One region of the Micromonospora humida genome, then DNA from elsewhere that is predicted to be linked to it. Evidence: riboswitches for the same ligand, from Rfam matches in the RefSeq annotation. Region 1 holds a riboswitch; each other region holds the start of a gene.

Region 1 (3,222 bases):
GGAGCGGGTCCGCAGCGGCGACGGAGGGTGTGGACGTGGGCGCAGGTCATGACCACAGCGCGACGGTGAGCAACGCCGCGCACCGGCACCGGGGTCGACTCTGGGCGGCGTTCGGGCTGCTCGCCGTGCTCATGGTGGTCGAGGCGGTGGCCGCCTTCGGCACCGGCTCGCTGGCCCTGCTCTCCGACGCGGGGCACATGTTCACCGACGTGCTCGGCATCGGGATGGCGCTGGCCGCGATCACCGCCACCCGGCGGGCCGCCCGGGACCCGCAGCGCACCTTCGGCCTCTACCGGCTGGAGGTGCTCGCCGCCCTGGCCAACGCCGTCCTGCTCAGCGGGGTCGCGGTCTACGTGCTGATCGAGGCGGTCCGCCGGTTCGGCGAGCCACCCGAGGTGCTGGCCGGCCCGATGCTGGTGGTGGCGGTGCTCGGCCTGCTCGCCAACATCGTCGCGTTCGGCCTGCTGCGGGAGGGCGCCAAGGAGAGCATCAACCTGCGCGGGGCGTACCTGGAGGTGCTCGGCGACCTGCTCGGTTCGGTCGGGGTGATCGTGGCGGCGCTGCTGATCGCCGGCACCGGCTGGTGGTGGGCCGACCCACTGGTCGCCGTGGCGATCGGCGTGTTCATCCTGCCCCGCACCTGGCGGCTCGGCCGGGCGGCGGTGCGCATCCTGGTCCAGGCCGCCCCGGAGCACCTGCCGGTGACCGCCGTGCACGACCGGCTGACCGCCGTGCCCGGTGTCGCCGAGGTGCACGACCTGCACGTCTGGACGCTCACCTCCGGCATGGACGTCGCCTCGGCCCACCTCACCCTGGCCGGTGACGCCGAGGTCGGCGCGGTGCTGGCGGCCGCCCGGGGCGCCCTGCGGGAGGACTTCCACATCGAGCACGCCACCCTCCAGGTCGAGCCCGGGGCGAGCCCCGGCGCATGCGGCCCCGCCCACTGGTGACCCCGCCCCGGGCCGGACGGTCAGCCCCGCCGGGTACTCCCGCACAGAGATCGCGGAAATTTGCGTCGTTTGAACCTTTTGAGGGTATTCACTCTCGTACCCTCAGTCACGAGGTAGGCAGGCGTCACTCGCGTACCGGTAGGCTCGGCCCCGGTCTCCGCCAGGCAGAGGCCGCCGCCTAATCGCCCGCCCGGGCGAACCGGGGAACCACGTTCCTGGGGTGCATCCGCGTCAGCGGTAGGGATCTTCCGTCCCGAACCCGTCAGCTAACCCGGTCGGCGGCTGACGGAAGGACATCCGCATGCACGTACGCACCACCACGCGGCTGCTGGCCGCAGTCGTCACGGCGTTGGCCCTGGGCGTGTCGGCCGCACCGTTCACCCCGGCCGCCGCCGCGCCTGCCACCCGGCTCGCCGCCCCCGGCGACGACGACGAGGGCGGCACCCCGGCGCTGCGCGACCAGCTCGACGCCGCCAGCAAGGGCTGGCTGGAGGCCAAGGCCGCCCTGGAGCGCTCCACCAAGCGCCAGCAGGAACTCGACGGACAGCTCAAGACCATCGAGGGGCAGCTGGTCACGCAGACCGCCAAGGTCGGCGAGATCGCCGGCGCGGCCTACCGCACCGGCCGGCTCGGGCCGATGTCCGCCCTGCTCAACAGCAACACCCCGAGCGGTTTCCTGGACCGCGCGGCGGCGCTGGAGACGGTCGCCACCCGGGAGGACCAGGAACTGCGCACGATGATCGAGACCCGGGACCAGGCCACCCGGACCCGGGCGGCGGTCACCCGGGAGATCACCGAACAGCGCAAGCAGGTCGCCACCATGGGCAAGCGCAAGGAGCAGGCCGAGCGGGCGCTGGCGGTGGCCGCCGCCGACAAGCCGGCCCCCACCTCCCGCGACTCCGGCAGCTCGGACGGCACGTCCACCAGCAACGCCAAGGGCGCACCCCGCAACTCCGACGGCTCCTGGCCGTCCGAGTCGTGCAGCGTCAACGACCCGACGCCGGCCAACGGCTGTATCACCCCGCGTACGCTCAACGCCCTGAACCAGGCCAAGGCGGCCGGTTTCACCAGGTACGTCTCCTGCTACCGGCCCAGCGGCTCCGGCGAGCACCCCAAGGGCCGGGCGTGCGACTTCGCCGCCCAGAAGGGCGGCTTCGGCGGGGTGGCCAGTGGCGGCGACCGGACGTACGGCAACAACCTCGCCGCGTACTTCATCCGCAACGCCGACCGGCTCGGTGTGCTCTACGTGATCTGGTTCAAGCGGATCTGGCTGCCGAGCAGCGGGTGGAAGGCGTACAGCGGGGGCAACGGGGACCCGTCCAGCGACCACACCAACCACGTGCACCTGTCGATGATCTGATCCCGGCGCGGTGGCCCGTCCGCTCAGGGCGGGCCACCGCGGCGCGACCGTCCGGGCGGGTGTCGGCGGTCGTCAGCCGGCGGGGGGTGGGTCGCCGGCCCGGCTGTCCAGGACCGCGCCGAGGCGGCTGGCCAACCCCAGGTGGGCGGCGCGGGCCTGCCGGAAGGCGTAGCCGAACAGCGGGGCCGGCGCGGCGAGGGTGATCTCCACGTCGATCCGCAGCAGGTCACCCTCCATCCGCAGCCGGGTGTGGTTGCGTACGGTGGTGCCGGGCTGCTGGCGGGCCACTGTCACGATCTCGTCGTCGCCGGCCAGCAGCACGTCGGCCTGGTAGGTGACGGGGAACCGCAGCGGCCCCAGCTCCAGCCGGTCGGTGATCGCGTAGCTGGCCAGGGCACCCGGCCGGGCGGGCAGCCGGCGCACCCGGACGATCAGGGGATGCAGCTCCTCCTGCCGGGACAGGTCGCTCAGCAGCGCCATCGCGTCCGCCGGTGAGCAGCGCGCCTGCACCGTGTAGCTGAAGCTCTCCCGCCGGACCACCGGGCCTCCTGACCGTCGTCGGTCGCACGATCGTGCCGTACCGGAGACGGACTGGCAACGTCCCTGGTCAGTGGCGTCGACGCCGACCGGTGGCCCGGTCAGGCGCCGGGCAGGACCTCCGGGGTGGCGGCACCGGCGAAGTACGGCTCCGGGGCACCGAAGAGCCCGAGCAGGCCGGTGACCCAGAGCTGTCGGTGCACGAACCGGCTCGGCTCGGTGACGATCAGTTTGACGCCGCTGACCTCGGCGGTCTGGAAGCCGGCGACCATGGCGCTGATCCCGACGGAGTCGATGAAGGTGACGAGTCGCATGTTCAGCTCGATCCGCGCGGGCCGACCCTTGGCCAGCACCTCGGCGATCGCCTCACGTACC
Region 2 (3,222 bases), on a different contig from region 1:
GCCGGGATGCTCGCGGTGCCGGCCCACGCCGCGCCGTCGCCCGAGGAGATCGAGGCGGCTCTCGACAAGCAGTGGGAGCAGCTCGAACCCACCATCGAGGACTACAACAAGGTCCGGGCCCAGCTCAAGGTCAACCGCAAGAAGTCGGCCGACCTCCAGAAGAAGATCGAGCCGCTGGCCCTGCAGAGCGAACTCGCCCTGGGCCGGGTCGGTGACCTCGCCTCCCGCTACTACAAGTCCGGCCCCTCGCAGGAGCTGAGCGCGCTGCTCACCACCACCAAGCCGGGCACCCTCGCCACGCAGCTGACCATCCTGGACCGGCTCGCCGCCGAGCAGCGCCGGGAGGTCGAGGCCGTGCTCGTGGTCCGCCGCAAGTACGACGCCGAGAAGCAGAAGCTCGACACCCTGATCGCCGCCGAGGTGAAGCAGGAGAAGGAGCTCGCGGCCAAGAAGACCCAGATCAACACCGAGATCAAGCGGTTGCAGGCGGCGATGCCGAAGACCACGGTGAAGGTGAACGGCTGCCCCACGATCAACGGCGTGGTCAGCTCCGCCGCCCGGACCGCGATCGCGACCGCCTGCGCGCAGGTCGGTGACCCGTACGTCTGGGGCGCCACCGGGCCGAACTCGTTCGACTGCTCCGGGCTCACCCAGTTCGCGTACAAGGCGGCAGGCATCTCGCTGACCCACTTCACCGGTGCGCAGTGGAACGAGGGCAAGGCCATCCCGCGCTCCGAGGCCCGCCCCGGAGACCTGGTGTTCTTCTTCAGCGACCTGCACCACGTCGGGCTCTACCTGGGCAACGACATGATGGTGCACGCGCCCCGGACCGGTAAGCCGGTCCAGGTGACCAGCATCAACTACATGCCGGTGGCCGGCTTCCGCCGCCCCTGACCAGCACATACGTCAACCCCCGGCCCGATGGGCCGGGGGTTGCGTGTTTTCCGGTCACGGAGTGTGCCGGCCCGGCGGGTTGCGGATCGATAACGAGCGTCTCTACTCTGGTCAATCGTCGGTCGGCACCAGGTCCGCCCCGCCCGGGGTGGCGTCGACCGGCACCGCCGAGTCGCCTCCGGGCGAGCCGGGGACCCAGGTACGCCGGGGTGAATCCGCGACCACCGCGGTAGGGCGCTCCCTTCCCGCCCGAACCCGTCAGCTAACCCGGTAGGCGGTCGAGGAAGAAGGAGCCCGGAGCCCGGTGGCACACCATGCCCCGCGGCCACCGTCGCACCGGACGACCCAGGTCGCCCGGAACACGACGGTGCCGCGCCCACGCTGGTCCCGCTTCACCACCACCCTCGCCACCCTGGCCGCCGCCGCGGTCGTACTGACAGGTGGCCCCACGGCAGCGCACGCCGACCCCTCGGTCGCCGAGATCGAGCGACAGATCGACCAGGACTGGAACAAGCTCGAACCGCTCATCGAACAGCACAACGCCACCCGCATCGACCTCGCCGCCAAGCGCCGGCAGGCCGACGCGCTCGGCAAGCGGATCGCCCCCCTGCAACGCCGCGTCGACCAGGCGATGAACCAGGTCAGCGGCCTCGCCGTGCAGGCGTACAAGGGCGAGAACGTGTCCACCGTCAACGCCCTGCTGGGCAGCCGCAGCCCGAGCCAGGTGGTCGAACAGTTGGGGCTGCTGGACCGGTTCGCCAGCCGCCAGCAGCGCGAGGTGCGGGAGGTCGCCCAGCTCCGCGACGAACTCGCCGCGACCAAGGCACCGCTGGACGAGATGGTCGCCCAGCTCACCCGTACCGAAGCACAGCTCGCGGCCCGCAAGAAGCAGATCAACACCGAGATCGACCGGTTGCAGAAGCTGCGGCTGACGGTCTACGGCAACGGCGGCGGCGGCAAGCTGCGCCCGGCCCCCTGCCCCGCCGGCTACCCCGGTGGCCCGGCCGGTACGGCGGTCAAGTTCGCCTGCGCCCAGATCGGCAAGCTGTACGTGTGGGGCGCGGCCGGCCCGAACAACTACGACTGTTCCGGGCTGACCATGGCCGCCTGGGCGAAGGCCGGGGTGTCGTTGCCGCACAACGCCCGGCAGCAGCGCCAGGTCACCGACCGGGTGAGCCGGGCCGACCTGCGCCCCGGCGACCTGGTCTTCTACTACTCCGACCTGCACCACGTCGGGATGTACGTCGGGGACGGCTGGGTCGTGCACGCCTCCCAGGCGGGCAAACCGATCACGATGAAGCGGGTCGACGACGGGCCGGTCAACAGCTACGGCCGACCCGGCTGAGCCACCGTGTCCGGGCCCCGGACCCGGGGCCCGGACACGGCACGCCGCGTCAGCCGATGGGCCAGGTGCGCCAGTTCTGCCAGGAGCGGCTGGGCGTCGGCCCACGCTGGCCCTGGTAGCGCGATCCGTACACCGCGGAGCCGTACGGGTGCTCGGCCGGCGAGGAGAGCCGGAAGATGCAGAGCTGGCCGATCTTCATGCCCGGCCAGAGGGTGATCGGCAGGTTGGCCACGTTCGACAGCTCCAGCGTGACGTGGCCGGAGAAACCCGGGTCGATGAAACCGGCGGTCGAGTGGGTGAGCAGCCCCAGTCGGCCGAGGCTCGACTTGCCCTCCAGCCGGCCGGCGAGCTGGTCGCCGAGCGAGATGACCTCGAGCGTGGAGGCGAGCACGAACTCGCCCGGGTGCAGCACGAACGGTTCGCCCGCCGGCACCTCCACCATCGACGTCAGGTCGTCCTGCTGCATCGCCGGGTCGATGTGGGTGTAGAGGTGGTTGTTGAACACCCGGAACAGCTTGTCGAGGCGCACGTCGATGCTGGAGGGCTGCACCAGACTCGGTTCGAACGGCTCCAGCGCCAGCGCGCCCGCCTTGATCTCGGAGACGAGGTCCCGGTCGGAGAGCAGCATCGGGACACCATATCCAGCGCCCCGGCCGGACCCGCCCACCGGGCCGCCCCACCGGCCGGCGTCGTCGCTGGCTCCGAGGCGTACGTCGGGCCGTTCGACCTGCGTGTCGGACTGATTTTAGAACGTCTGTTCGATAGGATGACCGCATGGCATCCTGGTCCGCATTCGCCGCCGACGAGCCCCGCCTCGCCGACGGGATCCGCCTTCTCCTCCAGCAGTACGGGTCGGGTTTCGGCTACCTGGCCACCGTCCGCGCCGACGGCGGTCCCCGGGTGCACCCGGTCTGCCCGCTGGTCACCGACGGCGGGTTGTTCTGCTTCGTCGTCGACTCGCCCAAGCGGCGTGACCTCGAACG
Region 3 (3,222 bases), on a different contig from region 1:
CGATCTCGTCCCCGTACCGGCCGGACGTTGCCCGCAACGGTCCCGCCCCGGTACGGCCCCGATCCGCCACATCCGCCCGCGAGGTGTCGACCCGTGAACACCGTGCTCTCCCAGTTCCTGATCGGGGTGCCGACCGCCACCGCGATCTGGTCCCTGCTGCTCGTCCTCGCGCTGACCGGCCTCGCGGTCCTGGTCGCCCGCCCCGAGCGGGACCAGGCGACCGAGCTGACCCCCGTCGTGCCGCCGCCGGACGACCCGCCCCCGGTCGCCGACCTGCGCCGCTACGCCGAGGAGGTGGCCGTCGCCGCCGCCGGGGCCGCGCAGACCGCCCGCCGGCACCGGGCCGCCTGGCTGGCCGCCCAGGACACCCTGGACCGGGCGTGGCAGGCGTACGACGAGGCCGAGACGACCGCCCGCCGGTTCGTCGGCGCGGGGGCGCTGCCCAGCCCGCGTACCCCCCGGACACCTGCCGAGTACGCGGGTCGGGAGCGGTGGCTGCACCAGGAGGCGGTGGCGGCGCACTGGCGGGGCGAGTTGTCGGTGGAGCGGCTGCGGGACGTCTTCGCGCACCGCGACGGCTGGGACCCGCGCCGGCACCCCGTCGAGCACGAGGTGATGCTCGCCCGGGCGGTCCGGGAGGACCGGCGTGCGGCGTACCGGGCGGCGGCCTGGCGGGAACGCGTCGCGTGGCGGGACGCCGAGTTGGCCGCCGAGGCCGCCCGTTCCCTGGCCGTCGAGGCGTACGCGGCGACGCAGCGGGTGCGGCCGGGCCGGGTCCCGCTGCCCCGCACCGCGACGTCGGCGGCGACCCGCCCGACGCGTGCCACCCGCTGGCACCCGGCCCGGGTCGGCTGACCACCCCGGGACCGCCGCCTCGGACGAGACTCGGATCGCCCTGCCCCGGCCCGGCCCGGCCCGGCCCGCCCTGCCCAGGGACGCCGCTGGCCGGGAGGCCGGAGCTCGGGGGCCGAATTGTTATTTTGGGCCGGTGTGGGGGGCGTCACGGCACGGGGGAACCGGACAGGCGGTCACAGGCGGTCACATCGACTCTGATGATCACCGGAGGTTGCGGACGGGTCGTCCGGTTGTCGCCCGGCCGGGCTCCGACGAGGCTTCGTCCCCGGGGCTGGCCTTTGCTGCCCGGCTGCCCCGGAAAATCGTCGACTCGACGATGTTTACGCAGCTCACGGGGCTTGGCGGGAGGGAAGGGCGGCCAGTAGTGTCGCTGCGGTCCGGTGCGGTTTCCGATCGCAGGAGGCGACGCCGCACCGACCCGCTCAATCGTGCGAGTCACGAACCGGGGACCCACATGCACCACCTGGGGTGAATCTCCGGGCCACGGCCCGGGGTAGGGCGATCTTCCCGCCCGAATCCGTCAGCTAACCCGGTCGGCGGCAGCGGAAGGAGTTCCATCCTCGTGCAGCATGACCCCACCCCCTCGGTTGTCCCTCCACCTCGGTGCCGGGGTACCGCCGGACCGTCGCGCCTGAGGCGCTGACCCGGCCGTCCACCCCGCCGCCCGACCCCGTCGGGCGACCCGCCGATCCGTCCGGCTCCCGTCGGGCGGTCCCTGCCGAACGAGCGGCTGAACACCCGATCCGCGCGTGGCGTACCCGCCACGTGCCGGTCCGGCGTGCCTGGCCGCCTCGCCCCGTGGAGGAACACCCCGTGAAGCACCACATGAAGCGTCAGCTCCGCCGACTGGGCGCCCAGCGCCCGTACCGGATGGTCGTCGGCTCGGCGGCGGTCCTCGTCCTGGCCGCCGGTGGCACCGCCCTGGCCGCCGGGATCGACGACGCCCCGACCGACCAGCAGCGCGCCACCGCCGTGGCCGAGACCGCCCCCCGCCTCGACGACGTCGCCAGCCGCGCCCAGGCCCGGGTGGCCACCCCCGCCCCGACCAGCCCGTCGGCCACCCCCTCGGCGAGCCCCACCCCGTCGCCGCGCGTCACCCGGGCCAAGGTCCGCGCCACCGCCGACCCGGACCTGACCCGCAAGGCGGCCCCGAAGCCCCCGTCGTCGAAGGTCCTGCGCTACGACTACCAGGCCCAGACCACCTACTACTACTGCGGCCCGGCGGCGGTGCGCAACGCGCTCAGCGCGGCCGGCATCGAGCGTGGCCAGGACGACCTCGCCGCCCAGCTGGGCACCACCGAGATGGGCACCAACTCGGCCGAGGACACCACCCGGGTGCTCAACGCCGTGGTCAAGGGCGACCCGTACCGGACCCGGATGTTCGCCGGCACCCCGAGCGACGCGCAGGTCGAGCGGCTCCGGGCCGACGTGGTCGCGGCGGTCACCGACCAGCGGGCCGTGGTCGCGAACGTGGCCGGGGACGCCACCGACCTCGACGGCGGCTGGCACTCCTTCCCCGGGGGCCACTACGTCGCCGCTGTGGGCTACCGGGACGACGGCCGTACCGTACGGATTGCCGACTCGGCCGACCCGTCCCTGCCGGCCTACTGGGTCAGCGTGACCACCCTGGCGAACTGGATCGCCACCCGGGGCTACTCGGCCTGATCCGTAACCCGCACGGGACGGGCGTCGATCCATGTGGGTCGACGCCCGTCGCGTGTCACGGGATCAGTAGTCGATGAAGCCGTACAGGGCCAGGTGGTTGGACTTCGTGCCGGTCACGGTGTGGCCGATCGGGGAGGACCGCACGGCACCCTTGACGAAGAGATAGTCGATCTTGCTGGAACCGCTGGTGGCGGCCGAACCGTAGCCGGTCATGCCGAAACCGTTCAGCGTGCTCGCCGCGATGCCGGTCCGGTTGGCGTCGATGCCGACGATCCGGATCGTCGAGGCGTTCAGCAGACTGGTGGCGTCCGCCCCGATGTTGATGCCGCTGCCGGCGATGCCGGTGATCCCGTCCCCGGCGCAGGCATTCTGCCGGTTCTCCTGCGGTAGGTGCATGGTTGCGGCGAACACGCTGGTGCCGGTTGCCTTGATGGTGAAGCGGGCCGCGATGGCGCTGGTCCGCTTCCACTTGTAGTAGTCGGTGGTGTCCGGGTCGCTGTTCGGCGGTTTGTAGAGCGTGCACCCGGCGCCGCCGCCGTAGGCGGTGCCCGGCTTCAACCAGCCGGCGCTCCAGTACTTGGAGACGTCGCCGCTGGCGAGGCTCAGCGTCCTGGTGTTCCAGATGATGGCATTGGTCTGCTTCTTCTTGAGGTCACCGAGCGTCTGGGAGCTGCACTTGTGAGTGCTGCCCCACGGCTCCGG
Region 4 (3,222 bases), on a different contig from region 1:
CCACATCGCGCAGACCGTCGAGGTGCTGCTCGGCAACTCGCCGGTGATCGCCGCCGAGGTGGCCGCCGGCCGGTGCGCGGTGGTCGGCATGTCCTACCGACTCGCCGCCGGCGAGGTCCACCAGGTCGCCCCCGCCCCCGAGCTGTCGGAGCCCACCGCCGCGGCGTCCGAGCCCGCAGCTGTGCCCCCCGGGCCCGCCCCGGCCCCCGAGCCCGCCGCCGCGGTGCCCGCACCGGCCGTGTCGGCCGGTGCCGCGCCGGCACCCGTCGCCTCCTGACCCGCACCCGGTCATGACGAAGGCCGCCCGGCTCAGCCGGGCGGCCTTCGTCATGCACCTCGATCAACCCTTCGGGGCCGATGGTGCGGTATCCGGGAGCCCGGACACCGCACCATCGCCGCCACGGTGTCGATCACGGTCGCTACAGCAGTGACACGTGGACGTGGTCGGTGTGGTTGGACGGCCCCGAGTACGAACTCCAGCCGTTGGCCGGGAACCAGATCTGCCGGTTCCAGATCACGTAGTAGATGCCCAGACGGTCCGAGTTGCGGATCAGGAACGCGGCGAGGTTGTTGCCGTACATCCGGGTGTCGTTGTTGTGCCACGGGCTGAACCCGCTGTTCTGCAACGACCAGTCGCACGCCCTGCCCTTGGGGTGCTCCCACGGCCCGCCGGGGCGGTAGCAGCCGACGAACCGGTTGAACCCGGCCCGCTTGACCTCCTTGTACATGTGCAGCGTGCGCGGGGTGATACAGCCGGACGTGGTCGGGTCGTTCTCGCTGCACGACTCCCCGCGCCAGTCGCCGTTGGCGGTCTGGCCGGGGGCGACGCGGGCCACCGGGGACGTCGCGTCGACCAGGCCGCCGGTGAAGCCCCGGCCGCCGACCAGGGCCAGTGCCTTGTCGGCCTCGGTCTTCTTCTTGGCCATCAGGTTGGCCTGCTTCTGCTGCTCCCGGACCTCGGCGTCGACGGCGAGCTTGGCCTGCTCGGCCCGGGTCTTGACCTTGTTGACCTCGGCCAGCTTGCCGGCGTTGACCATGTTCAGCTCGTCCAGGGCGGCGGCCCGGCGGACGAAGGCGTCCGGCGCGTCGCTCTCCAGCAGCGCGGCGACCGCGCCGACCCGACCCGTCCGGTACGACTGGGCGGCGATCTCGGTGACCTGCGGGGCCAGCGCCGCCAGCTCCTGCTCCGCCTTCTCCACCTCGATGGCGTATTCGAGCTGGCGCTTCTTGGACTTCTCCAGCCGGGTCTTCGCCGCCGAGTACTCCCGGTTGGTGGCCTCGATGACGTCGGTGAGCAGCTTCGGCTCGTCGTCCTCCTCGTGCCCCGAGGGGGTGGGCGCGTTGGGCGCGGCCGTCGCGGGGGCGGCGGCCGGTCCGGCGACGATCGCCAGGGCGGCGAGTACGGCCACTGCCGGCGTCAACCAGCGGCGTAGGGGTGCCGTCACAGTTTTCCCTTCCGTCGACCGCCGACCGGGTTAGCTGACGGGTTCGGGACGGAAGTGGCCCCTACCGCTGGCGCGGATTCACCCCAGGTGCTCGGTTCCCCGGCTCGCCGTACGGCGATTGGGCGGTGGCACCGCTGGCGCCGGTGGGCGCCTTCGGCGGTGACCGGCAGCGAGGTTACCCGAGAGTCGTACCGGGGATCTACGCCCGCAACCCGACCAAATGAGTATTTTCCCGATAGCGAGGGGTAATCAGTGACGCGACCGACAGGCGCGACCTCGCCTCCGGTCACGCAGCGCAGTGTCACCATGCGGTGTCCGTGCTCCCTTCCGGGTCTGGCCACCGTGCGGGGGCCGGGGTGGACGGTTCGCCGTGCCGGGGCGCGCTCAACGCCTCCAGCGCCTCGGCACGGTCGGGGGCGGGACGTGGGGTGGGCGGCGGCCCGGCCGTACCGGTGTCGGCCGGTCCCCGCCCGGCGGTCACGACCAGCGCGGCCAACCCGGTGGTCAGCGGCACCGCCGCCACCAGGCCGAGGGTCGCCACCGCGCTGCGGACGATCTCCTGGGCCAGGAACTCGCTGGTGAGGATCTGGCTCACCGGGCGGCTGTCGGCGGTGAGCAGGAGCAGCAACGGCAGTGACGCGCCCGCGTACGCCAGCACGATCGTGTTGACCGTGGACGCGATGTGCGCCCGGCCGACCCGGGTCGCCGCCCGGTAGAGCTGCAACCGGGACAGCCCCGGGTTGGCGTGCGCCAGCTCGGTGACGGTGGCCGCCTGGGTGACCGTGACGTCGTCGAGCACGCCGAGCGACCCGATGATGATCCCGGCCAGCAGCAGGCCGTGCAGGTCCACGTCACGCTGGTACATCGACAGCGTGGTGGCCTCCTCGCTGCCGTACCCGGTCAGGTGGGTGGCGGCGGTGGCCAGCGTGCCCAGCACGCCGGTCAGCACCAGGCTGCCCAACGTGCCCAGCACCGCCACCGAGGTCTGCGCGGTGATCCCGTGGGTCAGGTACAGCACCACGAACATGATCAACGCGGCGCCGGTGACCGCGATCGGCAGCGGCGCGCCCCCGGCGGAGATGCCCGGCACCACGAAGGTCAACAGGATGGCGAAGCTGGCCCCGAGGCCGGCCAGGGCGGCCAGTCCGCGCAGCCGGCCGAACGCCACGATCGCCGCCGCGAACAGGGCGACCAGCCAGAGCAGCGGCATGCCCCGCTGGTGCTCGGCGATGTGGTAGCTGCTCGCCGACGGATCGCTCGGGTCGGCCAACGCGACGAGCACCACCTCGTCGCCGACCGCCACCGTCGGCGCTCCCGGCCCGGACGGCACCGGCGTCTGCACCTCACGGCCCGCGTCCGGCCCCTGCTCGACGGCGACCGTCACCGTCCCGCACGGCCCGTCGGCCACCCCGGGGGGGCCGTCGGGGGTCTGCGGCGCGGGCGGGCACGGTTCGGTCACCACCCGGGTCACCGTGCCGTGGTGGCGGGGCACCTGCTCACCCTGGTCGATCTTCGGGGTCGCACCGGGCCAGAGCACCAGCGTGGCGATCACCGTGACCACGATGAGCGGCACCACCGTCATGACGAGGAGCCGTCGCACCCGCGGCGGGGTGGACGGAGCGGGACGGGTGTGGTCGGCGCCCATATGTGCGAGTTCTCCCAACGATCCGGGACGGGATACGTGTCAGCCGGCCAGCCGGTTCACCACGGACGGCGGGTCATCGTCGGACGATGGTAGCCACCACCCCGGCCCGCCCGGTTCGCCCTGCCCACGGTA

The links. A riboswitch is a leader RNA that binds a small molecule or an ion and turns the genes downstream of it on or off. The one in region 1 is predicted to bind cyclic di-AMP.
Region 2: it holds a riboswitch for cyclic di-AMP, as region 1 does, so the genes downstream of both, JQX11_RS33435 (C40 family peptidase) here and JQX11_RS19535 (coiled-coil domain-containing protein) in region 1, are expected to answer to the same signal.
Region 3: it holds a riboswitch for cyclic di-AMP, as region 1 does, so the genes downstream of both, JQX11_RS28315 (C39 family peptidase) here and JQX11_RS19535 (coiled-coil domain-containing protein) in region 1, are expected to answer to the same signal.
Region 4: it holds a riboswitch for cyclic di-AMP, as region 1 does, so the genes downstream of both, JQX11_RS16885 (coiled-coil domain-containing protein) here and JQX11_RS19535 (coiled-coil domain-containing protein) in region 1, are expected to answer to the same signal.

The regions. Positions count from the first base shown of each region.
Region 1 is NZ_JAFEUC010000009.1:194,450-197,671, reverse strand. It holds gene JQX11_RS19540 (cation diffusion facilitator family transporter) at 36-950, shown strand; cyclic di-AMP (ydaO/yuaA leader) riboswitch at 1,116-1,247, shown strand; gene JQX11_RS19535 (coiled-coil domain-containing protein) at 1,252-2,310, shown strand; gene JQX11_RS19530 (SRPBCC family protein) at 2,383-2,850, opposite strand; gene JQX11_RS19525 (STAS domain-containing protein) at 2,949-3,222, opposite strand, start outside.
Region 2 is NZ_JAFEUC010000006.1:373,057-376,278, forward strand. It holds gene JQX11_RS15125 (C40 family peptidase) at 1-894, shown strand, start outside; cyclic di-AMP (ydaO/yuaA leader) riboswitch at 1,050-1,186, shown strand; gene JQX11_RS33435 (C40 family peptidase) at 1,199-2,239, shown strand; gene dcd (dCTP deaminase) at 2,289-2,867, opposite strand; gene JQX11_RS15140 (pyridoxamine 5'-phosphate oxidase family protein) at 3,014-3,222, shown strand, end outside.
Region 3 is NZ_JAFEUC010000017.1:119,210-122,431, reverse strand. It holds gene JQX11_RS28320 (hypothetical protein) at 94-855, shown strand; cyclic di-AMP (ydaO/yuaA leader) riboswitch at 1,265-1,409, shown strand; gene JQX11_RS28315 (C39 family peptidase) at 1,669-2,520, shown strand; gene JQX11_RS28310 (hypothetical protein) at 2,584-3,222, opposite strand, start outside.
Region 4 is NZ_JAFEUC010000007.1:320,272-323,493, forward strand. It holds gene JQX11_RS16880 (carbonic anhydrase) at 1-277, shown strand, start outside; gene JQX11_RS16885 (coiled-coil domain-containing protein) at 420-1,445, opposite strand; cyclic di-AMP (ydaO/yuaA leader) riboswitch at 1,449-1,580, opposite strand; gene JQX11_RS16890 (YibE/F family protein) at 1,747-3,090, opposite strand.